4 regions of the Streptomyces sp. NPDC052023 genome follow, and region 4 is predicted to be linked to each of the others. Evidence: riboswitches for the same ligand, from Rfam matches in the RefSeq annotation. Region 4 holds a riboswitch; each other region holds the start of a gene.

Region 1 (7,634 bases), on a different contig from region 4:
GCGGGCGATCCGGGTCGCCGGGCGTGAGCGCAGGTAGTACGTCGTCTTCAGGCCCGACTTCCAGGCGTAGGCGTACATCGAGGAGAGCTTGCCGATGGTCGGCGTCTCCAGGAAGAGGTTCAGCGACTGGGCCTGGTCGAGGTACGGGGTCCGCGCGGCCGCCATGTCGATGAGCCCGCGCTGCGGGATCTCCCACGCCGTGCGGTAGAGCCGCCGTACGTCCTCGGGGATCCAGGCGAACTCCTGCACCGAGCCGTTCGCCTCGCGCAGCGCCTCACGGGTGCGGGCGTCCCAGACGCCGAGCGCCTTCAGCTCCTGCACCAGGTAGGAGTTGACCTGGAGGAACTCGCCGGACAGCGTCTCACGCTTGAAGAGGTTCGAGACCTGCGGCTCGATGCACTCGTAGACACCGGCGATCGAGGCGATCGTCGCGGTGGGGGCGATGGCCAGCAGCAGGGAGTTGCGCATGCCGACCGCGGCGATCCGCTCGCGCAGGGCGGCCCAGCGCTCCGGCCAGGCCGGCTCGACGCCGTAGTGGTCGGGGTGGAGCACCCCACGGGCGGCGCGGGTCTTGTCCCACGCCGGCAGCGGCCCGTTGCGCTCGGCGAGGTCGGCGGACGCCTCGTACGCGGCGAGCATGACGCGCTCGGCGATGCGGGTGGAGAGGGCCTTGGCCTCGGGCGAGTCGAACGGCAGCCGCAGCTTGAAGAAGACGTCCTGCAGGCCCATCGCGCCGAGGCCGACCGGCCGCCACCGGGAGTTGGAGCGGCCCGCCTCCTCGGTCGGGTAGAAGTTGATGTCGACGACGCGGTCGAGGAACGTGACGGCGGTGCGGACGGTCGCGTCGAGCCGCTCCCAGTCGATGTCGTCGTCCACGACGAACGCGCCCAGGTTGACCGAGCCCAGGTTGCAGACGGCCGTCTCCCCGTCGCTCGTGACCTCCAGGATCTCCGTGCAGAGGTTCGAGGAGTGGATGACGTGGCCGGGCTCGGCGGTCTGGTTGGCGGTGCGGTTGGCGGCGTCCTTGAAGGTCATCCAGCCGTTGCCGGTCTGCGCGAGGGTGCGCATCATCCGGCCGTACAGCTCGCGGGCGGGCAGCGTCTTCTTCGCCAGGCCCTTCTCCTCGGCCGCGCGGTACGCGGCGTCGAACTCCTCGCCCCACAGGTCGACCAGCTCGGGAACGTCCGACGGCGAGAACAGCGACCACGGCGCGTCCGCGTTCACCCGGCGCATGAACTCGTCCGGGATCCAGTGCGCGAGGTTGAGGTTGTGCGTACGGCGGGCGTCCTCACCGGTGTTGTCCCGCAGCTCCAGGAACTCCTCGATGTCGGAGTGCCACGTCTCCAGGTAGACGGCGGCCGCGCCCTTGCGCCGGCCGCCCTGGTTCACGGCGGCGACCGAGGCGTCCAGCGTCTTCAGGAACGGGACGATGCCGTTGGAGTGGCCGTTGGTGCCGCGGATCAGCGAGCCACGGGAACGGATCCGGGAGTACGACAGCCCGATGCCCCCGGCGTGCTTGGAGAGCCGGGCGACCTGGTGGTAGCGGTCGTAGATGGAGTCCAGCTCGTCCAGGGGGGAGTCCAGGAGGTAGCAGGACGACATCTGGGGGTGGCGGGTGCCGGAGTTGAAGAGGGTCGGGGAGGAGGGGAGGTAGTCCAGGCGGCTCATGAGCCTGTAGAGCGCGGCGACTTCGTCCACCGACCGGGGGGTGTCGTCCTCGGCGAGACCGGCGGCGACGCGCAGCATGAAGTGCTGGGGCGTCTCGACGACCTTGCGGGTGATCGGGTGCCGGAGCAGATAGCGGCTGTGCAGCGTGCGCAGGCCGAAATAGCCGAAGCGGTCGTCGCCGGCCGGGTCGATCAGGGCGTCGAGGCGGTCGGCGTGCAGGCGCACGAAGCCGGCCGTGCGGTCGGCGATGAGGCCTTCCCGGTGCCCCACGGCGACGGACTCCGTGAAGGTCGTGACGCCCTGGGAGGCGGCTTCGGCGGCGATGGAGACGGTCAGCAGCCGGGCGGCGAGCCGGGAGTAGGCGGGGTCCTCGGAGATGAGGCCGGCGGCGGCCTCCGTCGCCAGCTCCCGCAGCTCGGTCTCGTCGGCCCGCGCGGAGCGGCCGCGCAGCGAAGCGGCGGCGACCCGGCCGGGGTCGGCGTCAGGGAGGTCGGCGGTCAGCTCGGTCAGGGTCCGCAGCAGCGCGGTTCCGGGACCGTCGGATTCCACTTCCACCGTTGTCGCTTCGGCCGGTGCGGCTGGCGCGATGGTCACGTGGGGCTCTCCCTCGCTCGGCACGGGGGCCTCGCCGAGGGCAGGGGGCAGCACACGAGCGCACGGGGCGTCGCGTCCACCGGCCCATTCCACGAGACCCGGACGTCAGGACACCCGGACCGGTTGGCCGGGCGCACTGTCGGCAGGTCCTCGGACTGACTCCTGTGCACAGACATGCACAAGTACACCGTTGCGGGACAGTTCCGGATTCGCACCGGATTCCCCTGCGGCGACAGCGAGCATGAGCATACATCTAGTGCCGGGTGCCGATGGCGCCCCCATATGTTGTGTCGCCGATGACTTCAGAGCGTCAACTCGTAGGTGAGGAGCGTGATGTCGTCCAGCTCGGGGAGGGGGTTCCAGTCGCGGTCGGGTGTGCGGGTGAAGCCGAGGCGTTCGTAGATGCGGTGGGCCGTGTGCATGGTGCGCTGGGTGGAGAGGACGATGCCGGTGCAGCCGTCCGTGGTGCGTGCGCGGTCGATGCAGGCGCGTACGAGTGCCTCGCCCACGCCTCGGCCGCGGGCCTCCCGGGCGACGGCCAGCATGCGGATCTCGGCCTCCGCGGGGCGGGCTATGTCGGCCATGGGGCCGCCGGACGGGACGAAGGTCACGCCGCCGAGGACACGGCCGTTCTGTGCGGCCACCAGGACTTCGGCTGCGGCGGCCCGTTTGGCGACGTCCCTGAGTTCACCGAGGTATTCGTCGCTCTCGCCGAAGTCGAGCAGGCCGTCCTGGAGGTAGGCCTGGGCTGTGATGTCGCCGAGGGTGGCGTAGTCGGTGGGCAGTGCGGGGCGGATGACGAAGTCCATGGGGGGAGTGTGCACGACAGCGGGCCGCCGTTGTGCTTGATGCCGGCGGCCCGCTGCGGGTCGTGGGGGGTGTCGCGCCCGGGCGGCGGAGCCGCATATCGCTACAGTCCCCGGCCCCTTGAGGGGCGTTGTGCTCGCGTTCCCTAGTGACTCGCTCCCGCGGTCGCCGGCGGCAGTTCCACCTGGACGCCGGGGTCGCCCGCGTCCGCCGTGTAGTCCTCGGGCCTGGTCTCGTCGACGCCCTCAGGGGCCTTCACGGCCTTCAGGACGAAGGTGAGGACCACCGTGACCACCAGGTTCAGGACGAACGCCGTGAGGCCGATGTAGCCGATCTCACCGATGCCGGGGATCTCCGCCGACGAGCCGCCGAAGTGCTTCTGCGTCGGGGAGGCGACGCCGTACGCGGCGACCGTGCCGTAGATCATGCCGACCGCCCAGCCGGCCAGCAGGGCCCAGCGGTGGAACCAGCGCGTGAACAGGCCGCCGACCAGGGCGGGCATGGTCTGGAGGATCCAGATGCCGCCCAGCAGCTGGAAGTTGATGGCGACCGTCTTGTCCATGCCCAGGACGAAGACGAGCGCGCCGACCTTCACCAGCAGCGACACCAGCTTGGAGACCTTGGTCTCCTGCGCGGGTGTGGCGTCCGGCTTGAGGAAGTCCTTGTAGATGTTGCGGGTGAAGAGGTTGGCCGCCGCGATCGACATGATGGCCGCCGGGACCAGCGCGCCGATGCCGATCGCCGCGAACGCGACGCCGGTGAACCAGTCCGGGAACATGTTCTCGAAGAGCTGGGGGATCGCCAGCTGGCCGTTCTCCACCTTGACGCCGGCCGCGATCGCCATGAAGCCGAGCAGGCCCAGCAGGCCCAGCATCAGCGAGTACAGCGGCAGGATCGTGGAGTTGCGGCGGATCACGTCCCTGCTGCGGCTGGAGAGCACCGCCGTGACGCTGTGCGGGTACATGAACAGCGCGAGCGCCGAGCCCAGCGCCAGCGTGGCGTACGTCCACTGCGAGGCCGCGTTCGGCACGAGCCCGCCCGCACCGGCCGCCTCGTACTTGTCGCTCGCCGCGCTGAAGATGTCGTCGAAGCCGCCCAGCTTGATGGGGATGTAGATGATGGCGACGGCGATGACGATGTAGATCAGCGCGTCCTTGACGAACGCGATCAGGGCCGGCGCCCGCAGACCCGACGAGTACGTGTACGCCGCCAGCACGCCGAAGGCGATCAGCAGCGGCAGGTCCTTGATGAACCAGTTGGTGTCCTCGCCGCCGCCGATGCCCATCACGTCCAGCACGGCCTGGATGCCGACGAGCTGGAGCGCGATGTACGGCATGGTCGCGAGGATGCCGGTGACCGCCACCGCCAGGGACAGGCCCTTGGAACCGAAGCGGCCGCGGACGAAGTCCGAGGTGGTGACGTAACCGTGCTTGTGCGAGACCGACCACAGGCGCGGCAGGAAGACGAACATCATCGGGTAGATGAGGATCGTGTACGGGACGGCGAAGAATCCGGCCGCGCCCGCCGCGTAGATCGCCGCCGGCACGGCGACGAAGGTGTACGCCGTGTAGAGGTCGCCGCCGAGCAGGAACCAGGTGATCCAGGTGCCGAACGACCGGCCGCCCAGGCCCCATTCGTCGAGGCTGTGCTCGTTCTCGGCCTTGCGCCAGCGCGCGGCCAGGAAGCCCATCACCGTGACGGCGAGGAAGAAGAGGATGAAGACGGCGAGTGCGACGCCGTTCACGCCGTCCTTCATGCTCCGGCACCCCCCTGAGCCTTGCGGGCGCGCTGGTCACGCTGCCACAGCCAGTACGCGATCATGGTGAGGCCGGTGGAGATCACGACCCAGGCCATCTGGTACCAGTAGAAGAACGGGATGCCGATGAACGTCGGGTCCGTCTTCGCGTACGAGCTCACCCAGAGCATGGACGCGAACGGTGCTATCAGGCAGAGGGCGACGACGACGCGCACAGGCGTCACCACCGGCCCTCTGTTCACATCTGGGGCTTCTGACATCGGACGACTCCGTCCCCTCGCTGATCACCTGGTGTAACGCGCAGGCAATCTAGGTCACGGTGTCCCGCTACCGGAAGCCCTTGTTCAGATACCGGTACCTCAGCAGCAGCGGAAGCCCTGCCGCGGGTCCTTTTCCTGCCGGTCCGTCCGCATTCGCTCGAACTCCCGCCGGGTGGGTACCCCGACGTCGGGATGATCCTTTCGGACATGCGTGACATAGCGGTCGTAGGCCGACTCGTCGGTCAGCTCACGGACGTACCAGCGCACCCCGCTAGTCACCCGGCGCAGCAGTGCCGACGGTCGCACGGCGGACCTCCTCCTTCTCCTCCCGCGTGGCGATCAGGCCGGCCGGTGCCACGAGCTTCGACTCGACGTACGGCGCCTCGCTGAGCGTGGTGAGCGCGGGCCGCCGGATGTGCCGTACGCAGATCCGCGTGGCGTCCGCGAGCACGACGACGATCAGCAGGGCCAGCACGGCGGTCAGGACGCCGTCCACGGTGGAGTTGGTGACGACGGTGTGCATGTCGTCCATCGACTTGGCCGGCGGCAGGATCTCGCCCCGGTCGATGGCGTCCTGGAAGACCTGCCGCTGCTTGAAGAAGCCGACCTTGGGGTCGCTGGAGAAGACCTTCTGCCAGCTGGCGGTCAGGGTGACGACGGCGTCCCGGGCGAGCGGGACGCCCGTGATCCAGGCCCACTTGAGGCGGCCGGACTTGATCAGCAGCGTCGTGCAGACGGCCAGCGCCACGGCGGCCAGCAGCTGGTTGGAGATACCGAAGACCGGGAACAGCTGGTTGATGCCGCCGAGGGGCTCGTGGACGCCCACCCAGAGGAAGTAGCCCCACATCCCGCAGACGATCGCGCTGGTGATGATCAGGCCCGGCTTCCAGCTGACGTTGCGGAAGGGCTTGTAGACGTTGCCCAGGGTGTCCTGGAGCATGAACCGGCCCACGCGTGTGCCGGCGTCCAGCGCGGTCAGGAGGAACAGCGCCTCGAACATGATCGCGAAGTGGTACCAGAACGCCTTGAGTCCGCCGCCGGTCACCTCCGAGAAGATCTGCGAGACACCGACGGCGAGGGTGGGCGCCCCGCCGGTGCGGGACAGCAGCGTGGACTCCTCGACGCTCTTCGCCGCGGCGGCGAGTTGCTCGGGGGAGATCTGGTAGCCCCAGCCGCTCACCACCTGCGAGGCCTGCTCCACACTCGTGCCGATGACGCCGGCGGGCGCGTTCGTCGCGAAGTACAGACCGGGGTCGATGATGCTCGCCGCGATCAGCGCCATCACGGCGACGGACGACTCCATCAGCATGGAGCCGTAGCCGATCATCCGGACCTGCGTCTCCTTCTGGATCATCTTCGGTGTGGTGCCGGACGAGATCAGCGCGTGGAAGCCCGACAGCGCTCCGCAGGCGATCGTGATGAAGACGAACGGGAAGAGGGAGCCCGCGAACACCGGGCCGTCGCCGCGGGAGGCGAAGTCGGTGACCGGGTCCATCTTCAGCGTCGGGAGCGCGATGACGACACCGAGGGCGAGCAGCAGGATCGTGCCGATCTTCATGAAGGTGGAGAGGTGGTCGCGAGGCGCGAGCAGCATCCACACCGGCAGGATCGACGCGATGAGCCGTACGCCACCAGCCAGATGACCAGCGTCGACGGGGCGAGGGTGAAGGCCTCGGCCCAGACTCGGCGACCCAGCGGCCCGCGATCAGCGCGAGCAGCAGCAGGCTGACCCCGAGAGGCGCACCTCGGCGACCCGGCCGGGCCGCAGGACGCGCAGGTAGAAGCCCATCACCAGGGCGATCGGCACGGTCATCGCGATGGAGAAGGTGCCCCAGGGGGACTCGGCGAGGGCGTCGACGATGACCAGGGCCAGCACGCCGAGCAGGATGATCATGATCGCGAACGCGGCGAGCAGCGCCGCCGCGCCGCCGAACGGGCCGATCTCCTCCCGCGCCATCTGGCCGAGCGAGCGGCCGTTCCGGCGGGTCGAGAAGAACAGCACCACCATGTCCTGCACCGCGCCCGCGAAGATGACGCCGGCGATGATCCAGATCGTGCCGGGCAGATAGCCCATCTGGGCCGCGAGCACGGGGCCGACCAGGGGTCCGGCGCCGGCGATCGCGGCGAAGTGGTGGCCGAGCAGGACGCGGCGGTCGGTGGGGTGGTAGTCATGCCGTTGTCGAGGCGCTCCGCCGGGGTGGCGCGGGTCCTGTCGACCTTGAGGACCCTGTACGCGATGAACTTCGCGTAGAAGCGGTAGGCGATCGCGTAGGAGCCGAGGGCCGCCGCGACCATCCAGGCGGCGGAGACGTCCTCCCCCCCCGCGACAGCGCGAGCACGGTCCAGCCGGCGGCGCCGACGAGGGCGACGAGACTCCAGAGGACGATGGTTCGGGCGTTCGCTGTGCGCACGGGTCGTCCTCCCGTCGTATGCGTTACGGAAGGACCGCAGGACAGGGGGTGTGACCTGGGCTACACCGCGGACAGGATCATGCCTCGGGCCGCCTGAGCCGGGCCACGAACTTGTAGCGGTCGCCGCGGTACACCGAG
Region 2 (7,634 bases), on a different contig from region 4:
GCGGTCGCGACAGCGACCGTACGAATCCTGCGCATATCTCCTCCTTGAACCGAATGGAGCGCGCCATCAGAAGATCCATTCAGCGCTCATTTCGGAGGCTAGAGCGACATCGCGCGGAGCGCTCATCGGGGAAGCCATCCGGAGGTTCCAGTGCTCTGATCGAGGATCAAACGGGTCACATCGGCCTCCTCCGGGCTGACAGCGGGAGGCTGCGGGTCAGGCGGCCATGTTCTGGGCCACCACCAGGAACGGACTGCCCGTCATGGCATCCGCCCGGGTGATCGGTGCCCGCAGCACGTCGGCCTGCTACGGAGGGCCGGTACGGGCGGGCGTGGCGGAGCCCGGGAGTCGTATCCAGCTCCCGGGCCCCTGGGGTGCCACCCAATTGCGCACGCCGGCGGCGTTTAAGAGGACGGATCAGTCATCATGCCGTCGTGTTCTTCCTTTGAACTACCGCACCGTGCGAGAGGTGCAGGCGAGAGTCGAACTCGCATCCGACGGCGTCCGTCCGGCCTCGGTCGATCCGGCGATCGGCGGCGATGCTGAGACTGGAGCGAGAGTCTGAGATTGACCGCGGCTGCCTCTGCCATGTTGGGCTACCCCGGCCCGTTGGTCACGCTGTGCCGGGGGAAGGACTCGAACCTTCACTGTCACCGCTTCTTCAGGCTGAACTTCAGTGTCAGCTTGCGCTCATCACGCGAACCGGTCCTCAATCCGGCCCGCGCCTGGTGCGCACCCCCGCGCTCGCACGCGGGGGCGATCATGGATGCTACCCGCGGCCAGGTCAGCCGAACAGGTAGCCGAACACCACGTCGCCGACGCGCTGGTCGGTGACCTCGGCGCCGTTGGCCTCCTCGCGGGCGAACTTGACGGCCTGCTGGAGCTTCTCGACCCGCTCCACCAGTTCGTTGACCCGTCGCGCCGGGAGGGCACCCGAGAACTTGACCGTCGTCCAGTACCCGATCGGCACGTCCTCGTAGTACACCTCGACCTGCGCCGGGTGCTTCTCGGTCGCCTCCGCCTTGACGTGGTTGCGGGGGACCTTCTTGGTGCGGATCGTGCGGACCGGGTCCGTCTTCCACCAGTCCGTCGACGGGTCGTGGGACCAGGACTCGGCGGCGTCGAGGGTCGGGAGCTTCTTGACGAACGTGTGCAGGTCGGTGAGTTGCTTCTCCAGGAAGAGGAGATAGCTGACCGGGACGTCCGCGACGATCGTCCGGCCGTCGACCGTGACGTCCGCGCGGGCCGTGCAGTTCGCCCAGTCCTTGGTGGCGGTCACGTCGAACAGCCTGGTGAGCGACGCCGACATCTCGCGCAGCACGTCCTCGGCCTGCACCTGGACCCGCGTGGACTCGGGCGGCAGTTGCTCGCCCTCCTCGTCCTTCGGCTGGTACGTGCGTGAGATACCGGCCAGCAGTGCCGGCTTCTGCACCTTCTGGTGCGCCGCGGTGATGTCCTGGAGCGACTTGCTCTTGACGCCCTTTTCGACAGCGATGATCTGGTTCAGCTTCGCCACTTGATCCCCCTTGCGAACAGCAGGAACCTACCTCGCCGTGACGCGTGCTCGCATGCTCTTTTCCGTCCGTCGCGCCCCGGCGTTCCCAGCGCCCTCGTCACCCGGACCCCGGTTCGGCGTACGTCCCCGATCGTTCAACCGCCCTCAATTCACGTACGGGCTATGACCGTTGATGCCCAGCACTTCGGACACGTCCGTTGTACGGGACACGCCCGGGCGCGGGTCGCGAACGCACCGGCCACCGTGGGTCACCGCGGCCGGGCAGGTCACCCCGCCGCCGTGGAGCGCCGCGTGACCAGCGCCTTCGCGCCCCCGGTGCACCGCTTGTCACCACCCCCGGGGGCGCACTACTGTCACCACGCCTTGGTGAACGGGAAATCCGGTGTGATGCCGGTGCGGCCCTCGCCACTGTGATCGGGAAGTCCGGCTCCGGCCCTCAAGGGGCGGCCACTGGGTCCTTGTGACCCGGGAAGGCGGAGCACGGGCGGTGTCACCCGTCAGCCAGGAGACCGGCCGAGGCGCGTTGTACACCATCCACGAGGTGCTGGAGAGGGTCTGCTGAAGCCATGCACATAGCCGAGGGTTTTCTGCCTCCGGCGCACGCGATCGCCTGGGGCGTCGCGTCCGCGCCGTTCGTCGTCCACGGAGTCCGCTCCCTCACCCGAGAGGTGCGGGAACATCCCGAGAGCACCCTGCTCCTCGGCGCCTCGGGCGCCTTCACCTTCGTCCTGTCGGCGCTGAAGCTGCCGTCCGTGACCGGGAGTTGCTCGCATCCCACCGGCACGGGACTGGGCGCCATCCTGTTCCGGCCGCCGGTGATGGCGGTGCTGGGCACCATCACCCTGTTGTTCCAGGCGCTGCTGCTCGCGCACGGCGGGCTGACCACGCTCGGCGCCAACGTCTTCTCGATGGCGATCATCGGGCCGTGGGCCGGCTACGGAATCTACCGGCTGCTGCGGCGGTTCGACGTGCCGCTGATGGTGGCCGTGTTCTTCGGCGCGTTCGTGGCCGACCTGTCCACCTACTGCGTCACCAGCGTCCAGCTGGCGCTCGCCTTTCCCGACCCGAGCAGCGGATTCCTCGGCGCACTCGGCAAGTTCGGCTCCATCTTCGCGGTCACGCAGATCCCGCTCGCGGTCAGCGAGGGGCTGCTGACGGTCCTGGTGATGCGGCTGCTCGTGCAGTCCAGCAAGGGCGAACTGACCAGGCTGGGCGTGCTGCTCACCCAGAAGACCGGCACCCGGAACAACGGCACCGAGGCGGTGGCCCGATGAAGCGCAACACGAGGATCAACCTCCTGCTGCTGATCGCCGTCGCGGCCCTCGCGGTGCTGCCGCTGGTGTTCGGGCTCGGTGACCACAAGGAGGAACCGTTCGCCGGCGCCGACGCCGAGGCGGAGACGGCGATCACCGAGCTGGACCCGGACTACGAGCCCTGGTTCTCGCCGCTGTACGAGCCTCCGTCCGGTGAGATCGAGTCAGGTCTGTTCGCCCTCCAGGCGGCCGTCGGCGCGGGCGCGCTCGCCTACTACTTCGGCGTCCGGCGGGGCCGCCGCCAGGGCGAGGCCCGCGCCGGGGAACAGCAGGGCGCGGTGCGGGTTCCCGGGCACGACGGAGCCGAAGGGGCCTGAGCCTCGTGCTGCCGATCGACGCGGCGGCGCACAGCAGCCGCTGGCGCCGCCGTCATCCCGTGGACAAGGCCGTGCTCGGGCTGGGGCTCACGGTGCTGGCGATCTCGTTGCCGCCCTGGCCGGGGGCGGCGCTGGTGCTGGTGACGGCGCTGGCCGTGCTGCTGGGACCGGCGGGCGTGCCCGGGCGGAGGCTGTGGCGGGCCTACCGGGTGCCGCTGGGGTTCTGCGTCACCGGCGCGCTGCCGCTGCTGGTGCGGGTCGGCGGCCCGGACGGGTTCGCCGCTCTCGCCGGCGGCGGCGCGGTGCGCGCCGGGGAACTGCTGCTGCGGACCTCGGCCGCCTCCCTCGGTGTGCTGCTGTTCGCGTTCACCACCCCGATGTCCGATCTGCTGCCCCGCCTGGTCCGGGCCGGCGTCCCGGCGCCCGTCGTCGACGTGGCGCTGGTGACGTACCGCATGAGCTTTCTGCTCCTGGACTCCGTGCGCCGGATCCGTGACGCGCAGGCGGCCCGTCTCGGGCACACCACGCGCGCCGCCCGGTGGCGGTCGCTGGCCGGGCTCGGCGCCACCGCCTTCGTGCGCGCCTTCGACCGGGCCACGCGCCTGCAGGCCGGGCTCGCCGGGCGCGGCTACGACGGCACGCTGCGGGTGCTGGTGCCCGAGGCCCGCGTCTCCGTGCCGTTCACGGCCGTGAGCGTCGCGCTGCTCGCCGCGCTGGCCGCCCTCACCTTCGTACTCGAAAGGCCGCTGTCATGAGCGAGGCCGCCCCCCTGGTCGCCCTGCGGGGCGCGTCGTTCGCCTACGAGGACGGCCCTGCCGTGCTCAGCGGGCTCGACTTCGAGGTGCGCGAGGGGCGGGCGCTGGCGCTGCTCGGCCGCAACGGCAGCGGCAAGACCACGCTGATGCGGCTGCTCAGCGGCGGACTGAGGCCGCGGGACGGGGAGTTGACGGTGGACGGGACCGCGGTGTCGTACGACCGGAAGGGGCTGACCCGGTTGCGGACCACCGTCCAGCTGGTGGTGCAGGATCCGGACGACCAGTTGTTCGCCGCCTCGGTGGCGCAGGACGTCTCGTTCGGGCCGCTCAACCTGGGGCTGCCGGACGCCGAGGTGCGGGCGCGGGTGGCCCAGGCGCTGGCCGCGCTGGACATCGCCGCACTGGCCGACCGGCCCACGCATCTGCTGTCCTACGGGCAGCGCAAGCGGACCGCGATCGCCGGTGCGGTCGCCATGCGGCCGCGGGTGCTGATCCTCGACGAGCCGACGGCCGGACTCGATCCCGACGGTCAGGAACGGCTGCTGGCCACCCTCGACGGGCTGCGGGCGGGCGGCACGACGGTCGTGATGGCCACCCACGACGTCGACCTCGCCCTGCGCTGGGCCGACGACGCGGCCCTGCTCACCCCGTCCGGCGTGCGCACCGGCCCGGCGTCCGAGAACCTGGCCCGCGCGGAGCTTCTGAGGGAGGCGGGCCTGCGCCTGCCGTGGGGGGTCGCCGCGGCGGAACTGCTGCGTGGCCAGGGACTGCTGGACGGTACGGCGGCCGGTCCGCGGACGGCGGAGGAGCTGGCGGCGCTGGCGGCGGAGCGGGCCGGGCCGCGCGGCTGAGAGCCGCCGGGCGCCGGCGCCGTCAGTCCTCCGCCGCGTCCCCGCCCTTCTTGCGCCGTGCGAGCAGCGTCGTACCCGCGACCACCGCGCCGATCGCCACGATCTTGGCCGCCTCGTAGGACAGGTGCGGGCCACGGGCACCGGGCAGGTCCAGGAAGATCCAGACGAGCACGCCGAGGCCGGCCAGGAGCAGGATGACGCCCCCGACCGGGCCGAGGCCCGCCCACCACGCCTCGCCGGGAACCTCCTGGTCCCGCGTCCCGTTCTGCTGCTGCTCGGATCGCATCGCGCCGTGCCCCCGTTTCGCCGGTCCTGTCCCCCCTCACCTGTTTACCCGACCGACCGGTGGATGATCGACCGCGTCCTGGAGTCTGTGACACAAGTGTCGAGTTCGGCACGGGGGTCGAGGTCGAGTGCCCGGTCGCCGGGTCGCGGGGTCAGGCCGAACGCTTGCGGGACGCCGTCTTCTTCGCCGTCGTCTTCTTCGCGGTGCTCTTCGCCGTGCTCGCCGTACTCTTCGAGGCCGCCGTCTTCTTCGTCCCCTGCGCCGACTTGCCCGCGGTCTTCTTCGCGGACGCGGTGGTCTTCTTGGCGGCCGTCTTCTTCGCCGTGGACTTCTTGCCGGCCGGTTCCTTGGGTGCGGCGCGGCTGGTCCTGCGCTGCGGGAGGGCGTGGACGTCGGCCTGCTCGGCCGGTGCCTCGCCGCGCGACTCCCGCGCCGCGCGGACGCTGCTCTCCAGGGCCGCCATCAGGTCGAGCACCTTGCCGCCCGCCGCGGGTTCGGGCGCCTCGGGGGGCGCCTCGCCGGCCGCCTTCGCGGCGATGACCTCCTCGACGGCCTCGCGGTACTCGTCGTGCAGATCCTCCAGGTCGACCTCGCCGAGGGTGTCCATCAGGGCGTCCGCGAGGTCGAGTTCCTTGTCGCGGACGGTGACGCCGGTGTCGGGGGCGACGCCCTCGGGCGCGCGGACCTCGTCCGGCCACAGCAGCCCGTGCATGGCGATGGCGTCGCCGACCACCCGCAGCATGCCCAGCCGCTCCCGGCCGCGCAGCGCGAACTTGGCGATGGCGACCTTGTTGCTCCGCTTGAGCGCCTCGCGCAGCAGCGTGTACGGCTTGGCGGCGGGGGCGCCGCTGGCGGCGAGGTAGTAGGCCGCGTCCATCTGGAGCGGGTCGATCCGGTCGCCGGGCACGAAGGCCACGATCTCGATCGTCTTGGCGGTCGGGAGGGGCAGATGGGCCAGGTCCTCGTCGGTGATCGGGATGATCGAGCCGTCCGCGTCCTCGTACCCCTTGCCGATCTCGGCCCCGCTGACCTCGCGGTCCTCCAGCTCGCAGAACTTGCGGTAGCGGATCCTGCCGCCGTCCTCGGTGTGGATCTGGCGGAACGAGATCGTGTGGCTCTCGGTGGCGTTCACCAGCTTGATCGGGATGCTGACCAGGCCGAACGAGATGGCGCCGTTCCATATGGATCGCACATTCAGCACCTTTCGAGGCGGTATCAGCAGCGTTCATACGGTTCTCATGGTTTTCGTGTGATTCTCATCGTATGACGCCGATCACAGAGGTGGAGGGGCGACGGGTCGCGCTCAGCAATCTGGAGAAGGTGCTGCACCCGGCCACCGGCTTCACCAAGGGCGAGTTGCTGCACTACTACGCGACGACCGCCGGCGTGCTCCTGCCTCATCTGCGGGATCGGCCGGTGTCCTTCCTGCGCTACCCGGACGGCCCCGGCGGGCAGGTGTTCTTCACCAAGAACGTGCCCCCGGGTACCCCCGAGTGGGTCACCACCGCCGAGGTGCCGCGGACAGAGGGCCCGGCCCGGATGGTGCTGGTGCAGGACCTCGCGAGCCTGATGTGGGCGGCCAACCTGGTGGCCGAGTTCCACACCCACCAATGGGTGATCTCCGCGCCGGCGGTGGCCGACCGGATCGTCTTCGACCTGGACCCGGGTCCGCCGGCGACCGTCGTGCACTGCTGCGAGGTCGCGCTGTGGCTGCGAAAACGGCTGGCGGCGGACGGGATCGAGGCGTATCCGAAGACGTCCGGTTCGAAGGGGCTGCATCTGCTGGCGGCGGTCCGGCCGACGCCCTCCGACCAGGTGACGGAGTACGCCAAAGAGCTCGCGGTGGAGGCGGAACGGGTGATGCCCCGACTGGTCGTACACCGGATGACGCGGAGCCTGCGGCCCGGAAAGGTTTTCGTCGACTGGAGTCAGAACGCCGCCCGCAAGACGACGGCGACTCCGTACACCCTGCGCGCGCGGGCGACGCCGACCGTTTCGGCACCGGTGACCTGGGAGGAAGTCGAGGCGTGCCGAGACGTCGGCCAACTCACCTTCCTGGCGACCGACATCGCCCCGCGGGTGCAGGACTACGGCGATGTGCTGGCCCCGCTGCTCGACGAGGAGCGGGCCAGTCCACTGCCGTGAGCCACAGCGCCCCGCACCGCGGGCACCTCAGAGCAAGGGACCAGCATGGAAACGACCCGCCCCCGTACCCTCCGCCCCGGCACCTTCCGCCGCCGCACCCTCGTCGTCGCCTTGACCGCGCTGGCCTTGGGCGCCACGTCGGTCACTGCCGTCACCGCCGCCGACCGCGCCCCGGCCGCCGCCCCCAAGGCCCAGGTGCTCCTCGACTGGAACGCGGTCGCCGTCGCCACGATCAACGCCGACGCCAAGCGGTACGCGCCCGAGCAGAACGTCTGGCACGGTTTCGTCTCGGCCGCCGTGTACAACGCCGTCGTCGGCATCGAGGGCCGCTACGCGCCGTACCGGTGGGACGTACGCGGCCCCGGCGGCGCCTCCGCCGAGGCGGCCGCCGCTGCCGCCGCGCACCGGGTGCTGCTGACGTACTTCCCGAAGTCGAAGGCCCGGCTGGACG
Region 3 (7,634 bases), on a different contig from region 4:
TCCTCGATGTGCTCGCCGAGGATCTGGAAGCCACCGCAGATGCCCAGAACGGGCCGCTGCTCGGCGGCCCTTCGGGCGAGGGCAGCCGCCAGCCCCCGCTCCCGCAGCCACTCCAGCGCCCGTACGGTCCCGCGGGTCCCGGGTATCACCACGAGGTCCGCGTCCGCGAGTTCCTCCGGCCGGTCCACGAACCGCACCACGACGCCGGGTTCGGCGGCGAGGGCGTCCACGTCCGTGAAGTTGGACATCAGCGGCAGGGCGCACACGGCGACGCGCAGCACGTCCTCGCCGACGGGCGGCGCGACGACGGACTCGCGTACCGTCCCTCGCATCGAGACCCGCAGCCCGTCCTCCTCGTCGATGCCGAGCCCGTGCCGGTAGGGCAGCACGCCGTACGTCCGCCGCCCGGTGAGCGACCTGAGCATGTCCAGCCCCGGCTCCAGCAGCGAGACGTCGCCGCGGAACTTGTTGACGAGGAACCCGGCGACGCACCTCTGGTCCTCGGGTGACAACAGGGCCACGGTCCCGAAGAACGAGGCGAAGACACCGCCGCGGTCGATGTCGCCGACCACGAGCACGGGAAGCCGGGCGTTGCGGGCGATCCCCATGTTCACGATGTCGGTCCGCCGCAGATTGATCTCGGCCGGGCTCCCGGCCCCCTCACAGATCACCGCGTCATACGTGCCCCGCAACTCGGCGAGACAGTCGAGCACGGTGCCCAGCAACGCCTGCTGCCGCCCGCCGTGGTAGCCCCGCGCGCTCATCTCCCCGACCGGCCTGCCCAGCAGCACCACCTGGCTGCTGCGCTCCCCGCCCGGCTTGAGCAGCACGGGATTCATCAGCGCGGTCGGCTCCACCCGGCACGCCTGCGCCTGCATGGCCTGCGCCCGCCCGATCTCGGCGCCCTCGCGGGTGACGAACGAATTCAGCGACATGTTCTGCGCCTTGAAGGGCGCGACCTTGACGCCCTGCCGCACCAGCCAGCGGCAGATCCCGGCGGTGACGACGCTCTTGCCGGCGTCGGAGGTGGTCCCGGCGACCAGCAGCCCGCGGCCGGTCATACGCCCCTCCCCGGCAGCCGCCCCCGCAGCCACGCGCCGGCAGCGCCGGCTCCCAGCGCCAGCCAGCTCACCCGCCGGGACAACCGGACGGCCCGCTCGATGTCGCCCACTTCCACCCCACGCCCCCCACCGTTCAGCACCGGCCGGTGCTCGACCCGTCCCGCATACGACGACGTCCCCCCGAGCCGCACCCCCAACGCCCCCGCGAACGACGCCTCCGCGGGCCCGGCATTGGGGCTCGGGTGCTTCGCGGCGTCAGCCCGCCAGGCCCGCACGGCCCCGCGCGGATCGCCGCCCGCCAGCACGGCGAGCGAGGCGGTCAGCCGCGCACCCGGCCACCCCGCGAGATCGTCGAGCCGGGCGGAAGCCCACCCGTACCTGCGGTAGCGCGGCGACTTGTGCCCCACCATCGCGTCCAGCGTGTTCACCGCCCGGAACCCGAGCAGCCCCGGCACCCCGCCGACGGCGCCCCACACCAGCGCCCCGACCACGGCATCGGACGTGTTCTCCGCGACGGACTCCACCACCGCCCGCGCGATCTCCTGCGCGTCGAGGCTCTGCGGGTCCCGGCCGCACAGATGCGGCAGCCGCGCCCGCGCCGCCTCGACGTCCCCCGCCTGAAGGGCCCGCCCGACGGCGCGGGCCTCCCGCCCGAGCGAGGTCCCGCCGACGACGGCCCAGGTGGCGACGCCGGTCAGCGCGACGGAAGCGGCGGGGGAGGACCGTACGGCCCGGCGGGCGGCGGCGCCCAGCGCCACGGCGCCACCGGCACACACGGCGGCGTGCAGCGCGCCCCACCCGCGGTGGTCGCGCCACAGCAGCCGTTCCACGGCCCCGGCGGCCCGGCCGAACGCGGCGACCGGATGCCCCCGGCGGGGGTCGCCGAGGAGAAGGTCGCCGAGGAGTCCGGCGGCGGCGCCGTACGCGTACACGCGATCGGCACGCACGGGGGGCTCAGCCGGCTGCGTCGAAGGGCACAGATCCGGTACGGGACTTCAGTGCACTGCCTGGCATCGCGATATGTCCTCACTCAGGGTGTCCACGCCCTGGTTCGACGAGACCGGAGGCGAGAGTTCCTGGCTCCCGGGGAGGTACCTCCCCGGTCACAGTGGCGGGACCGCGCCGGATTCGCACCGGACTTCCTCTTCTGCCGCCGTACATGGCCCCGGAAGTCCACCACGGGGCGAGAACAGCCGTCAACTTGCCGTTGACCTGCGGCGGGACGATTGTGCTGCGGCCCACACGGCACGGGCGACACCGGTCTCACCCACGCCGCGCCCGCCCTCGCCGCACACGGCGAAGCGCCCCGCCCGGGGCCCTCGTGGAGGGCGCCGCGCGGGGCGCGAGAACGTGGCCGGACGAGTGCGCAGCGCCGTCAGGCGACGATCAGATAGATCCCGTAGCCCACGGCCACCGCGCACGCGGCGAACGCGGCGTACGCGCCGGTGACCGCGAGCGCCGCCGACTCCCCCTGCTCCGCCGCCCGTTCGCGTCGCGACAGACCGGCCACGCCGAGGGTGAACAGGCCCACCAAGGCCACGGTGACCACGAGGCTGACGCCGAAGACGGAGCCGAGAGCCGCCCAGTCGATCTTCATGTTGCTGCTGCTTCCTTCAGTGACCTCAGGCTCAGACGGTGGCCTGAGAGGGCGTCGGCTCCGAGGCCGTCTTCTGTGCGGGGATCGTCGCCGTGAGGCCGTCCACGGGGGTGCCGGCCGGCGGCGGCGTCACCGCGGCCATCGCCGCCGTCACCACACCGGCGGGCTCCCCGGCCTCGTCGTTGACGTTCGTGTGGTCCACGACCTCGCGACGGGAGATCTTCCAGATCGCGGCGCTGGAGACGACCAGGAAGACCGCGACCACGGCGGTGCCCCAGGGACCGAAGCCCGTCACCCACTCGGCGATCGCGCCGACCAGCGCGGCGGCCGGGAGCGTCAGACCCCAGGCGACGAACATCCGGGTGGCGGTGGACCAGCGGACCACGCCGCCCTTGCGGCCCAGGCCCGCGCCCATCACCGCACCGGAGACCGAGTGCGTGGTGGAGAGCGAGAAGCCCAGGTGGGAGGAGGCCAGGATGACCGTCGCGGCACTGGTCTGCGCCGCGAAGCCCTGCTGCGGCTGAAGGTCCGTCAGGCCCTTGCCCATGGTCCGGATGATGCGCCAGCCGCCGAGGTAGGTGCCGAGCGCGATGGCGATGCCCGCGGAGAGGATGACCCACAGGGGCGGGTCGGAGTCGGGGGCGAGGGTGCCGCCCGCGACCAGGGCGAGGGTGATGATGCCCATCGTCTTCTGTGCGTCGTTGGTGCCGTGCGCCAGCGAGACCAGGCCCGCCGAGGCGATCTGCCCGGCGCGGTAACCCTTCGCGGAGGCCTTCCCGTCGGCCTTCCTGCCGAGCGTGTACGTCAGCCTGGTGGCGAGCATGGCCGCGATGCCCGCCACCAGCGGGGCGGCGATCGCCGGGATCAGCACCTTGGTGACCAGCACGTCGCCGTGCACGGCACCGACGCCGGCCGAGGCGACCGTGGCGCCGATCAGGCCGCCCATCAGCGCGTGCGAGGAGGAGGACGGCAGGCCGACCAGCCAGGTCAGCAGGTTCCACAGGATCGCGCCGACCAGTGCGGCGAAGATGACCTCGGGACGGATGCCGCTCTCGTCGACCAGGCCCTTGGAGATCGTGTTGGCGACCTCCACGGAGAGGAAGGCGCCGACCAGGTTGAGGACGGCGGACATGGCCACCGCGACCTTGGGTCTGAGGGCACCCGTCGAGATGGTGGTGGCCATCGCGTTCGCGGTGTCGTGGAAACCGTTCGTGAAGTCGAACGCGAGAGCGGTTACCACCACAATCGCGAGGATCAGCGAGATGCCTTCCATTTACCCAGGCAATCGTTCGAGGTCATTGGCTGGACGAACGTAGGTAACCTAAGTGAACGAAAGGTGAACTGAGAGGGGCTTGCTGGTGTCCGTGGGAGGGGGTCGTTGCACCCTCGGGGCTCACGGCACCCGGTCCCGTACCGCCGGCCCCGGATTCCGTAAGGCCGGAGGCCCTTCGCCGGCCGCTCGAGCCGGGTCATGGACGCGTGGAAAGAGAGAATGGTCACCCGGCAGGGCGCCGCCCGGTCGCCCGGCGGACAGTGGGGTTCCCCCCTGCCCTCGCGCCCGCACCGGGACAGGCCGAAGCCCGCCTGGCAGGATCGCGGCATGGCTGAACAGCGTGGAGAGCGGCGGAATGTCCGAAATGTCCGGGACGTCCACGGCTGCGCGCAGGGGGCGCCGGAATCGCGGGGGAGCGGTGTGCCGGACGAGGAGGCCCGGGCCTGGGAGGAACTCGTGGCCACCGCGCGCCGGACCGTGTCCGAGGGCCTGGTCGCCGGAACGTCCGGCAACGTCTCCGTACGTGTCGGCGACACGGTCCTCGTCACCCCGTCGGGTGTCCCCTACGACCGGCTAGGGCCGGACGACATCACCGGCGTGAGCCCCGACGGGCGGCAGGTGCGCGGCACGCTCGTACCGACGAGCGAACTGCCCATGCATCTCGCCGTCTACCGCACCACCGACGCCCGCGCCGTCGTCCACACCCACGCCGTGCACGCCACCGCCGTCTCCACGCTCGTCCCGGAACTCCCGCTGATCCACTACATGGCCGGCGCGCTCGGCGGCCCCGTCCGGGTCGCCCCCTACGCGACGTACGGCACCGAGGAGTTGGCCGAGAACATGCTCCGCGCCCTCGCAGGCCGCTCCGGCTGCCTCCTGCAGAACCACGGCACCGTCACCTACGGCACGACCCTGGCCCAGGCATACGACCGCACGGCCCAGCTGGAGTGGATGTGCCGCCTGTGGCTGGCGGCCTCCTCCGTGCCGGGCCTGACGCCGTCCCTGCTGTCGCAGGAGCAGCTGAAGGAGGCGGGTGAGCGGCTGCGGGGGTACGGGCAGCGAGGCTGAGCGCATGCGGGCGCCCCTCGCTACCACCCGGAGCGCCCCCCTTCCCTTTCCACGCGCCAGGTCGCATCCCCCAGCCCTGCGCCAGTCGCATCCCCCCGTCCGGCCGTTCCGCTGGCCGCCGGACGAGCCGGACAGGACACTGGAGCCGTGCGCACTGTCAAAGCGACGGCCGCTGCCGTCACCGCCATGACGGTGGTCGGCGCCGCAGCGGTGGCCGCCGGCCGGTTCGCCAGCGACGCCGCGCTGAAGGCGCCGCCCGGCCGGCCACTGCCCACCGAACCCCGGCTCACCGTGCACGGCACGGCCGCGGGCCGCGTCACCCTCACCCGCGCCCTCGCCTCCCTGCGCCCCGGCAACTACGGCCTCGCGGGCAACGGCTCCCACGCGGTCGTCGGCCCCGTCCTGGACTCCGCCCCGCATCCGCCCGACTCCGTCGTACGCCGCCTGGAACGCGTCACCCACGGCACCCTGGAGCCCGGCGACAAGGTCTGGCTCACCCCGGGGCTGCACATCGGAGACCCCGGCACGGCGCTCGGCCTGGACCACACCGACGTCGAGATCCCCGGCGAACTCGGGCCCCTGCCCGCCTGGTTCGTGCCCGGCGCCCGGGACACCTGGGTCGTCATGGCACACGGCCTGGGCACCGGCCGGGAACACCCCATGAATCTCATGACCTTCCTGCACGGCCTGCGCTTCCCCGTTCTCGACCTCGCCTACCGGGGCGACCCCGGCGCCCCCCGCTCCCCGAACGGCCTGAACCATCTCGGCGAGACCGAGTGGCGCGACCTGGACGCGGCGGTCCGCCACGCCACGGCCCAGGGTGCGGCACGTGTCGTCCTGTACGGCTGGTCCACCGGCGCCACCATGGCTCTGCGCACTGCCGCGCACTCCTCGGTACGGGACCGCATCAGCGGGCTCGTCCTCGACTCCCCGGTGCTCAACTGGGAAGCGACCCTGCGCGCGCTCGCCGCCGCCCGGCGCACCCCGGGCCCGCTGCTGCCGCTCGCCGTCCGCGCCGCCCAGGGCCGCACCGGTCTGTACGGCGACCGCATCGACGAAGCCGCGCACCCCGAGCGGCTGACGGTGCCGGCCCTGCTGGTGCACGGCCCCGACGACCTGGTGGCCCCCTGGGAATTCTCCCGGCGCCTCGCCGACCGCCGTCCCGACCTGGTCGCCCTCCACACCGTCCGGCAGGCACCGCACAACGCCATGTGGAACGCCGACCCGACCGGCTACGAGGAAGCCCTGCGCCGCTTCCTGACGCCTTTGATGTGAGTTCCGGGCCCGCTGACGGTCCCGCCGCGCACACCCCCGGCCGGCCCTGCCCCGCGGTTCCGTTTGACGCCGTACCACTGTCCGGATTTCGGCCGGCACCCCCTCGCACGGCCCGTGCCTTGGCCACTCCCGTCGCCCCACGTGACATTCCGTTTGGGTTTTCGGACCGTCAACCGGAAGACTGCACCCGTGACGTCCCGTATCCCGCGCGACTCCAGGCTCCGACTCGTCCGCCCGCGACCCCTGGCCGCCGCCCCCCGAGCGATGAACCAGCGGCGCTCGCGCCGCCCCGCCCCCCGCCCGCCGGAGGGCACACCGGCCCCCGCGGAGCTGGCCGGAATGGCGCGCTCCAGGCTGGCCGGCGCGGCCCGCCTGGCGCGCTGGGCCGACGCCGCCCTGCGCCCCGGCAGGGGCAACGCGACCTCCGACGGCAAGGCCACCCTCGCCGACGCGACCACCGAACGGGCGGCCGCCGACCTGGGCCTGACTCCGGCCCAGATCCGCGCCGACTGGGACACCGCCCGCCTCGCCGGACTCGTCGAGGTGCACGGCGACAGCGCCCGCCCCGGCTGGCGGCTGCGCGCCTGGGACCGCGACGACACCGCCGTCCTGCGCGGCTGGGTGGCCCTCTTCGACGCGTGGTCGCTCGCGCACCCGGAACCCGCCGGGCACGAGCCCGCCGCCGTCGCCGAGGTCGTCTCGGCGATGCCGCAGGTGCTCTCCTTCCTCCAGCTGTCGGCCGGGCCGGTCCCCGTCGAGCAGCTGCTCGACCTCCTCCAGCAGCGGGTCAGGGAACTGCGCACCGAGCGCTGCGAGGTCCCCTACGGCCCGCAGCGCGAACCCGCGAGCCCCCCGGCCCCCGGCACCGCGACCCCGGTCGACGCCGAGCCCGGGGAAGCCGAGCTCGCCCCTCTCCTCGACTGGGCCCTGCACGCCCTCGCCTCGGTCGGCGCCCTCACCTACGGCGCCGGACAGGCCACGCTCACCCCGCTGGGCAGCTGGGCGGTCTGGGTCAAGCTGGAGCAGATCTGCGTCGCCGCGCAGAGTCCCGCGGGCAACATCGAGGCCGTCGCCGAGGACATGCTGCGCGGCTGCGCCCAGCTGCGGCCCAACGCCGCCCGCGCCGAGTACCGCGCCTGGCTCGCGGCCCGGCCCGTGGGCAGCGCCGTCACCGAACTCCTCGACGCCGCCCGTGGCGAGGACGCCCTGCTGCGCGGCCTGGCCTTCGAGGCGCTGCGCGTCGTCGGCGCCCCCGCCGAGCACGACGTACGGGCCGTGCTCGCCGAGCCGACCCTGCGGCCGTACGCCCTGCTGTGGCTCGCGGAGCACGACGGCGCCGATCCCGAGGACGCCCACGAGG
Region 4 (7,634 bases):
ACATCAAGTCGCCTTCGGACCGCGAGCGGCTGCGCGAGATGGCGGAGCGGGCCGATGTGTTCCTGCACAACTGGGCGCCGGGCAAGGCTGCCCGACTAGGCCTGGACCACGAACATCTGGCCGCCGCCAACCCGGCACTGGTGTACGCGTACACCAGCGGCTGGGCCGGCCGGCTGCCCGGCGCGCCCATGGGCACCGACTTCATGGTGCAGGCCCGTACCGGGGTCGGTGAGGCCGCCCGCCCCGCGGACGAGCCGCCGGCACCGTCGCTGATGACCCTGCTCGACGTGCTGGGCGGGCTGCTGGGCACCGAGGCGGTGCTGGCGGGCCTGCTGCTGCGGGAGCGCACGGGCTGCGGCGTGCGGGTGGACTCGTCCCTGCTCGGTGCCGCCGACGTCCTCACCGCGCCCGCGCGCGCCCGGGCGGCGCAAGGGCTCGACCCCCGGCAGCCGGCCGGCTTCCGCCGCCCGCTGCGTACGGCCGACGGCTGGATCGCCCTCCCGGACCACGCCGCGATCCCGCACGACCTGCGCGCACGGTCCACCGCGCAGGCCGTGGAGCACCTGCGAGGCCGCGGACTGACAGCAGTCCCGGTCGTCACCGACCTCTCCGCCCTGCTCGCCACCGGCTCGATCAGGCGCGACGCGCACGGCGCCCCCGCCGTGCCCGACCCCTGGAGCTTCGCATGACCGTCACCCTGCACGACCTGCTGCCCGCCGAACTGCGCCGCTCCTGGGCCGTCGACGGCACCTGCCCCGACCTCGACCTCTACAGCCTCCACCGCGCCCACCAGATCGCCGACCCGCACCGCACGGCGGTCCTCGACGCCAAGGGCAAACTCTGTTACACCGCCCTCGACCGCAAGGTGCGATGTCTTGCCGCGGGCCTGTCCGGTCTGGGCATACGCGCCGGCGACGTGGTCGGGGTGCAACTGCCCAACGGCCGTAACGCCGTCGTCGCCGACCTGGCGCTGGCCGCGCTGGGAGCCGTGGCGCTGCCCTTCCCGGTGGGGCGCGGCGGGCGGGAGGCGGCGTCGCTGCTCTCCAGATCGGAGGCGGTCGCGGTCATCGCGGCCACCGAGCACCGGGGCAACCGGCACGCGGCCGGTCTGCTCGCCCTGGCCGGTGAACTGCCCGCGCTGCGCACCGTCGTGGCCGCCGGGCCCGGCACCGTGCCCGAGGGTGCGGTGGCACTGTCCGAGCTGCTGCGCACGGACCCCAGGACCTTCGCCCCGGCCCGCCCGCACCCGGACTCCGCCGCGCGCATCCTCGTCTCGTCCGGGTCCGAGGCCGAACCGAAGATGGTGGCGTATTCGCACAACGCGCTGGCGGGCGGGCGCGGCAACTTCCTCGCCTCCCTGATGACCGGCGGGCAGCCGCCGCGCTGCCTGTTCCTGGTGCCGCTGGCCTCCGCGTTCGGCAGCAACGGCACCGCCGTGGCGCTCGCCCGGCACGGCGGCACCCTCGTGCTGCTCGACCACTTCACGCCCGAGGCCGCGCTCCAGGCCCTCGCCGAGCACGAGCCGACCCATGTCCTCGGCGTGCCGACGATGATCCGGATGATGCTGGACCGCGTCGCCGAGGGCGGCCACCCCGAGTTCACCCCGCCCACCGCGCTCGTGGTCGGCGGCTCCCCGCTGGACGAGGCCACAGCCGAGGAGGCGGGACGCGTCTTCGGCTGCCCGGTCGTCAACCTGTACGGCTCGGCCGACGGCGTCAACTGCCATACGGGGCTGGCCGCCGAGGTACCGGGAGGTGACGGGCCCGGCGTCGTCGCGGGCCACCCCGACCCGCGCGTGGCCGACATCCGGATCGCCTCGCCCGGCACCCGCGAACTGCGGGAGCTGCCGAGCGGCACGGTCGGCGAGATAGTGGCCCGCGGCCCGATGACCCCGCTGTGCTATGTCGCCGCCCCGGACCTCGACGCCCGCTACCGCACCGACGACGGCTGGGTGCGCACCGGCGACCTCGGGCTGCTCCAGAAGGACGGCGTGCTGCGGATCGTCGGGCGGCTCAAGGACGTGGTGATCCGTGGCGGGGCCAACATCAGCCCGGCGGAGGTGGAGATCGAGCTGGCGAGCCATCCGCTGGTCCGGGACGTGGTGTGCGTCGGCGTGCCCGATCCGCTGATGGGCGAGCGGCTCGCGGCGTGCGTGGTCCCGCGCGAGGGTCGCACGCCCACGCTGGCCGAGCTGTGCGCCCACCTCGACGCGCGGGGACTGGAGCGGCGCAAGCACCCCGAACGGCTGCTGGTCGTCGCGGAGTTGCCGCTCACCCCGGCGGGCAAGCCGGACCGTGCCGCACTGCGGGAACGATTCGCCACGCAGCCGGGCCCGGAGCGGCCGCTGGCTCCGGCCGGCTGAGTCCGTCACGCGCTGAGGGGGCCGCCCGCGCCGGGCGGCCCCCTCGGTGCGTGACGCGACGCCGTTACGAGGCGGCCATCGCCGTCTCCACCGTCTTCGCCGCTTCCCGGTAGACCGCCAGCAGGTCGAGGTCCGTCCCCGGGTAGTTGACGATCTCGACCTGCTCGGCGCCCGAGTCGGGCAGCACCGTGCCGGTCGTCATGTGCGCGTTGTCCAGGACGAGTCGCGGCTTCGTCCTCGACAGCTCGGACAGCTGCTTCGCCGTCACGGCCTCGGGCCCGAAGGTACCGGCGAGTTCGGCGCCCGCCAGCTTCGCCGCCCAGGTCGTGAACACCTGGGCGACGACGGTGGGCTGCTTGCCTTGCGGCCACTTGGCCTTCAGGCCCTTCTGCAGCGCCGCGTACTCGGAGTCGAAGGAGGCGGTCCACCGTGCGGCGGCGTCCTGGGTTCCGAACAGCTGCGCCAGACGGGCGACTTCGGCCTTCGCCTTGTCCGCGTCGTTGTCGAGAGCGACCTCGACCAGCTCGGCGTCGGAACCGGCCGCCTCCTTGATCTTCGCGGCGTACGGCTCGAAGGGCGCGTAGAGGACGTAGTCGGCGTCCGCCACCGCCACGAGGTCGGAGGGCCTGGGGTCGTAGTCGGGGGCGTGCTGCACCGACTGCGGGACGATGACCTGCACGTCCCCGGCGCCGGCCGCCTTGGCGAGGGCGGCCTCCCAGGTGGTGGTGGCGACGACCACCGGCGGGGAGTCCTTGGCGCCGGACGACGCGGACGGCGCCGAACCGGACTCGGTGTCGCCGCCGCAGCCGGTCGAGGTCAGGGCGAGCCCCGCGATCAGGGTCAGTGCGAGGAGGGAAGAGTTGCGGACGCGGGTGCGCGCCATGAGCTGATTCTCCGTTCGGGTATGAGATGGACGGCGAGGACGACCACGCCGGCGGTCAGGACGAGGACCGGCCCGGGCGGCCAGTCGAAGCGGAGGGCGACGAGGAACCCGGTGAGGTTCACGGCGACCCCGATGCCGACCGCCCAGGCGGTGATGGACTTCAGGGAGGTGCCCAGGCGGCGGGCGGCGAGCGCGGGCAGCAGGGTGAGGGCGTCGACGAGCAGCGCGCCGGTGAGCTTGATGGCTCCGGCGACGGCCACCGCGACCAGGACGAGCAGCACCAGGGTGAGCCGCTCGACCCGGACGCCCGAGGACAGGGCCAGTTCACGGTCGTACAGCAGCAGGGCGAGGTCGCGGCGCCGCCACCAGAACAGGGCCGGCACGGCGACGGCCAGGGCGCCGATCACCCACAGGTCGGCCGTGCCGACGGAGAGGATCGATCCCCACAGCAGGGCGAACGCGCCCGCCGCGTTGACCCCGGAGACCGCCAGCACGAGCAGCGCCGCCGCGATCGCCAGGCTCATGAGCAGGCCCATCGCCCCCGACAGCCCGTCCGGAGTGCGGGCCAGCGGCGCGACCCCGGCTCCGGCGAGGGCGCAGGCGAGGAGCGCGCACAGCATCGGGTCGAGCCCGGTCAGCAGACCGACCGCGATACCGAGCAGCGCCACATGCATCATGGCGAACCGCACCGGCATGATGTCGAGGCCGACGATCACGACGCCGACCACGGGCAGGCCCACGGCCGCCAGCAGCAGGGCGGCACCCGCGCGCTGGACCGGAACGAGTTGCAGCAACTGGCCGACATCGGCCGCGGCCAGGGCGGTCACCGCACCTCCCGCAGACTGCCCGCGGCCATCTCCAGCACCCGGTCGCAGCGGTCGGCCAGCGCCCGGTCGTGGGTGACGACCACGACGGTCACCGGCAGGGACAGCAGCACGTCGGCCGCCTCCTCCTGCCCGGCGAAGTCGAGTGCCGCGGTGGGTTCGTCGGCCAGCAGCACGCCGGCGCCCGCGGCGACGCAGCCGACCGCCCGCGCCAGATACATCCGCTGCAGCTGGCCGCCGGACAGGGTGTGCAACGGCCGGTCCACGAGCTGCCCGACGCCGAGCTTCGCCGCCGCCTCGACCGCTTCGGCCTTCGCACCGCCACTGGCCAGCAACTCCCTGGCCGGCAGCGGGAACCGGCCGACCGCCGGCTTCTGCGGAATCCACGCGCACGCCCGGCGCCGCCACGCCCACTCGGCCGCGCTGCGGGTGTCCCGGCCGCCCACCAGGATCCGGCCGCCGGCCCGGCGGTGCAGGCCGAGCACGGCCCGCAGCAACGTGGTCTTGCCCGAGCCGTTGGTACCGGTCAGCGCCACCCGCCCGCCGGCCGCGATGTCGAGGTCGACGCCCCGCACGGCCTCCACGCGGCCGTGCCGGCAGGCGACCTCGCGCATGACGACGTCCAGTCCTTCCATGCCACCTCCTCGCTCCTGAACAGGTGTCGGAAGCGGAGGGCGGTTGGTTCCCGGGCATCGCGGGGTGCGTGACTTCCTCATGTCCGACTTCACCATCCGAATGCCGGACCTGCCCTCCCCACCCGCGCGACGCCGCGTAGGGTGGTCCGCGCAGCTGGTTCGCCCCGTCCGCCAGGCGGGATGCGTCGTAAGAGGGAACCCGGTGGGAATCCGGGACTGCCCCGCAGCGGTGAGTGGGAACGACCGCCGTCATACGCACTGGGCCCGAGGAAGTGGGCCTGGGAAGCGACGGCCAGTAGGTGTCTCGTACGACACGAGGCGTGCCCGCGAGTCCGAAGACCTGCCAACTGCCCGCGCGCGAACCCTCGTGCGCGGACATCCCGGTGACCTCGAGGGCGGGTCGGCGTACATACCAGACGGATCGACCGTGCCGTTGCCGCGCGGGGTCGGGTCCTTCCGGTTCCGTCGCCCTTCGCGTTCTCGTCCCGTCCCCGGGATCTCAGGGATTCATCTCGCGAAGGAGATCTCCGTGACACCGAAGTCCGCAGCCGCGGCAGCACGGGCCACCGTGTACGGCTACCCCCGCCAGGGTCGGAACCGGGAACTGAAGAAGGCGATCGAGGGCTACTGGAAGGGCCGCGTCACCGCCGACGCCCTCCGTGCCACCGCCGCCGAGCTGCGAGCCGGCAACTGGCGCCGGCTCGCCGAGGCCGGCATCCACGAGGTGCCGACCGGCGACTTCTCGTACTACGACCACGTTCTCGACACCACCGTGATGGTCGGCGCGATCCCCGCCCGGCACCGGGAGGCCGTCACCGCCGGCGCGCTCGACGGCTACTTCGCCATGGCCCGCGGCACGCAGGACGTGGCGCCGCTGGAGATGACGAAGTGGTTCGACACCAACTACCACTACCTGGTGCCGGAACTGGGTCCGGACACCGTGTTCGCCGCCGACTCCACCAAGCAGGTCGCCGAGCTGAAGGAGGCCCTCGCCCTGGGTCTGACGGCCCGCCCGGTCCTCGTCGGCCCCGTCACGTACCTGCTGCTCGCCAAGCCCGCGCCCGGTGTCCCCGCGGACTTCGAGCCGCTCACGCTGCTGGACCGGCTCCTGCCGGTGTACGCCGAGGTCCTCGCCGACCTGCGCGCGGCGGGCGCCGAGTGGGTTCAGCTCGACGAGCCCGCCCTCGTCCAGGACCGCACGCCCGCCGAACTGAACGCCGCGGCCCGCGCCTACCGCGAGCTCGGCGCCCTGCCCGACCGGCCCCAGTTGCTCGTCGCCTCGTACTTCGACCGGCTCGGCGACGCCCTGCCGGTCCTGGCCAAGGCCCCCGTCGAGGGACTCGCGCTGGACTTCACCGAGGCCGCCGCCGCCCACCTGGACGCCCTCGCCGCCGTCGGTGGTCTGCCGGGCAAGCGGCTCGTCGCCGGTGTCGTCAACGGCCGCAACATCTGGGTCAACGACCTGGAGAAGTCCCTGGCCACCCTCGGCACCCTGCTGGGTCTGGCCGACCGCGTCGACGTGGCCGCCTCCTGCTCGCTGCTGCACGTGCCCCTGGACACCGCTCCGGAGCGGGACATCGAGCCGCAGATCCTGCGCTGGCTCGCCTTCGCCCGGCAGAAGACCGCCGAGGTCGTCACTCTCGCCAAGGGCCTCGCCCAGGGCACCGACACGATCACGGCGGAGCTGGCCGCCAACCGTGCCGACCTCGCGTCCCGCGCCGGCTCGCCGATCACCCATGACCCGGCCGTGCGCGCCCGCGCCGCCGCCGTCACGGAGGCCGACGCCCGCCGCTCCCAGCCCTACGCCGAGCGGGCCGCCGCCCAGCGCGCCCACCTCGGCCTGCCCCTGCTGCCGACCACGACCATCGGCTCCTTCCCGCAGACCGGCGAGCTGCGCGCCGCCCGCGCCGACCTGCGGGCCGGGCGGATCGACGACGCCGGCTACGAGGAACGCATCAAGTCCGAGATCCAGGAAGTGATCGCCTTCCAGGAGAAGACCGGCCTCGACGTCCTCGTGCACGGCGAGCCCGAACGCAACGACATGGTCCAGTACTTCGCCGAGCAGCTCACCGGCTACCTCGCCACCCAGCACGGCTGGGTCCAGTCGTACGGCACCCGGTACGTCCGCCCGCCGATCCTGGCCGGCGACATCTCCCGCCCCGACCCGATGACGGTGCGCTGGACGACGTACGCCCAGTCCCTCACCGGCCGTCCGGTCAAGGGCATGCTCACCGGGCCGGTCACCATGCTCGCCTGGTCCTTCGTCCGCGACGACCAGCCCCTCGGCGACACCGCACGCCAGGTCGCCCTCGCCCTGCGCGACGAGGTGGGCGACCTGGAGGCGGCGGGGACCTCCGTCATCCAGGTCGACGAGCCGGCGCTGCGCGAGACCCTGCCGCTGCGCTCGGCCGACCACGCCGCCTACCTGGCGTGGGCGACGGAGGCGTTCCGGCTCACCACCGGCGGCGTTCGGCCGGACACCCAGGTCCACACGCACATGTGCTACGCCGAGTTCGGGGACATCGTGCAGGCGATCGACGACCTCGACGCGGACGTCATCAGCCTGGAAGCCGCCCGTTCCCACATGCAGGTCGCCCGCGAACTGGCCGCGCACGGCTACCCGCGCGAGGCCGGACCCGGCGTGTACGACATCCACTCCCCGCGCGTCCCGAGCGCCGAGGAGGCCGCCGAACTGCTGCGCACCGGCCTGAAGGCCATCCCCGCCGAACGGCTGTGGGTCAACCCGGACTGCGGTCTGAAGACCCGCGGCTGGCCGGAGACCCGGGCGTCCCTGGAGAACCTGGTGGCCGCGGCCCGCACGGTCCGCACGGAGCTGCCCGCCTCCTGAACCGGGCGGCCCCGAAAGGCCGGGGCGCGATCGCGCGCGCCCCGGCCCCCGGGAGCGGGCCTGTCAGGTCGCGGTCGCCGCG

Evidence for each region. A riboswitch is a leader RNA that binds a small molecule or an ion and turns the genes downstream of it on or off. The one in region 4 is predicted to bind cobalamin.
Region 1: linked by a shared signal. The riboswitch ahead of ACIHCM_RS23765 (ribonucleoside-diphosphate reductase subunit alpha) and the one ahead of metE (5-methyltetrahydropteroyltriglutamate--homocysteine S-methyltransferase) in region 4 are both predicted to bind cobalamin.
Region 2: linked by a shared signal. The riboswitch ahead of ACIHCM_RS23335 (energy-coupling factor ABC transporter permease) and the one ahead of metE (5-methyltetrahydropteroyltriglutamate--homocysteine S-methyltransferase) in region 4 are both predicted to bind cobalamin.
Region 3: linked by a shared signal. The riboswitch ahead of ACIHCM_RS30395 (cobalamin biosynthesis protein) and the one ahead of metE (5-methyltetrahydropteroyltriglutamate--homocysteine S-methyltransferase) in region 4 are both predicted to bind cobalamin.

What each region holds. Positions count from the first base shown of each region.
Region 1 is NZ_JBIUBW010000012.1:112,249-119,882, reverse strand. It holds gene ACIHCM_RS23765 (ribonucleoside-diphosphate reductase subunit alpha) at 1-2,262, opposite strand, end outside; cobalamin riboswitch at 2,386-2,548, opposite strand; gene ACIHCM_RS23760 (GNAT family N-acetyltransferase) at 2,565-3,071, opposite strand; gene mctP (monocarboxylate uptake permease MctP) at 3,215-4,825, opposite strand; gene ACIHCM_RS23750 (DUF3311 domain-containing protein) at 4,822-5,085, opposite strand; gene ACIHCM_RS23745 (YbdD/YjiX family protein) at 5,185-5,391, opposite strand; partial or broken gene ACIHCM_RS23740 (carbon starvation CstA family protein) at 5,357-7,380, opposite strand; gene ACIHCM_RS23735 (GntR family transcriptional regulator) at 7,574-7,634, opposite strand, start outside.
Region 2 is NZ_JBIUBW010000012.1:25,293-32,926, forward strand. It holds gene ACIHCM_RS23325 (hypothetical protein) at 1-35, opposite strand, end outside; gene ACIHCM_RS23330 (hypothetical protein) at 785-1,516, opposite strand; cobalamin riboswitch at 1,864-2,049, shown strand; gene ACIHCM_RS23335 (energy-coupling factor ABC transporter permease) at 2,083-2,790, shown strand; gene ACIHCM_RS23340 (energy-coupling factor ABC transporter substrate-binding protein) at 2,787-3,146, shown strand; gene cbiQ (cobalt ECF transporter T component CbiQ) at 3,152-3,901, shown strand; gene ACIHCM_RS23350 (ATP-binding cassette domain-containing protein) at 3,898-4,752, shown strand; gene ACIHCM_RS23355 (hypothetical protein) at 4,775-5,038, opposite strand; gene ACIHCM_RS23360 (Ku protein) at 5,190-6,239, opposite strand; gene ligD (non-homologous end-joining DNA ligase) at 6,302-7,183, shown strand; gene ACIHCM_RS23370 (vanadium-dependent haloperoxidase) at 7,229-7,634, shown strand, end outside.
Region 3 is NZ_JBIUBW010000020.1:94,638-102,271, forward strand. It holds gene ACIHCM_RS30390 (cobyric acid synthase) at 1-1,061, opposite strand, end outside; gene ACIHCM_RS30395 (cobalamin biosynthesis protein) at 1,058-2,008, opposite strand; cobalamin riboswitch at 2,109-2,254, opposite strand; gene ACIHCM_RS30400 (hypothetical protein) at 2,437-2,658, opposite strand; gene ACIHCM_RS30405 (anion permease) at 2,690-3,931, opposite strand; gene ACIHCM_RS30410 (class II aldolase/adducin family protein) at 4,259-4,999, shown strand; gene ACIHCM_RS30415 (alpha/beta hydrolase) at 5,147-6,274, shown strand; gene ACIHCM_RS30420 (hypothetical protein) at 6,464-7,634, shown strand, end outside.
Region 4 is NZ_JBIUBW010000005.1:401,280-408,913, reverse strand. It holds gene ACIHCM_RS14440 (CoA transferase) at 1-689, shown strand, start outside; gene ACIHCM_RS14435 (class I adenylate-forming enzyme family protein) at 686-2,362, shown strand; gene ACIHCM_RS14430 (metal ABC transporter solute-binding protein, Zn/Mn family) at 2,427-3,245, opposite strand; gene ACIHCM_RS14425 (metal ABC transporter permease) at 3,203-4,072, opposite strand; gene ACIHCM_RS14420 (ATP-binding cassette domain-containing protein) at 4,069-4,704, opposite strand; cobalamin riboswitch at 4,843-5,067, shown strand; gene metE (5-methyltetrahydropteroyltriglutamate--homocysteine S-methyltransferase) at 5,234-7,552, shown strand; gene ACIHCM_RS14410 (FAD-binding dehydrogenase) at 7,616-7,634, opposite strand, start outside.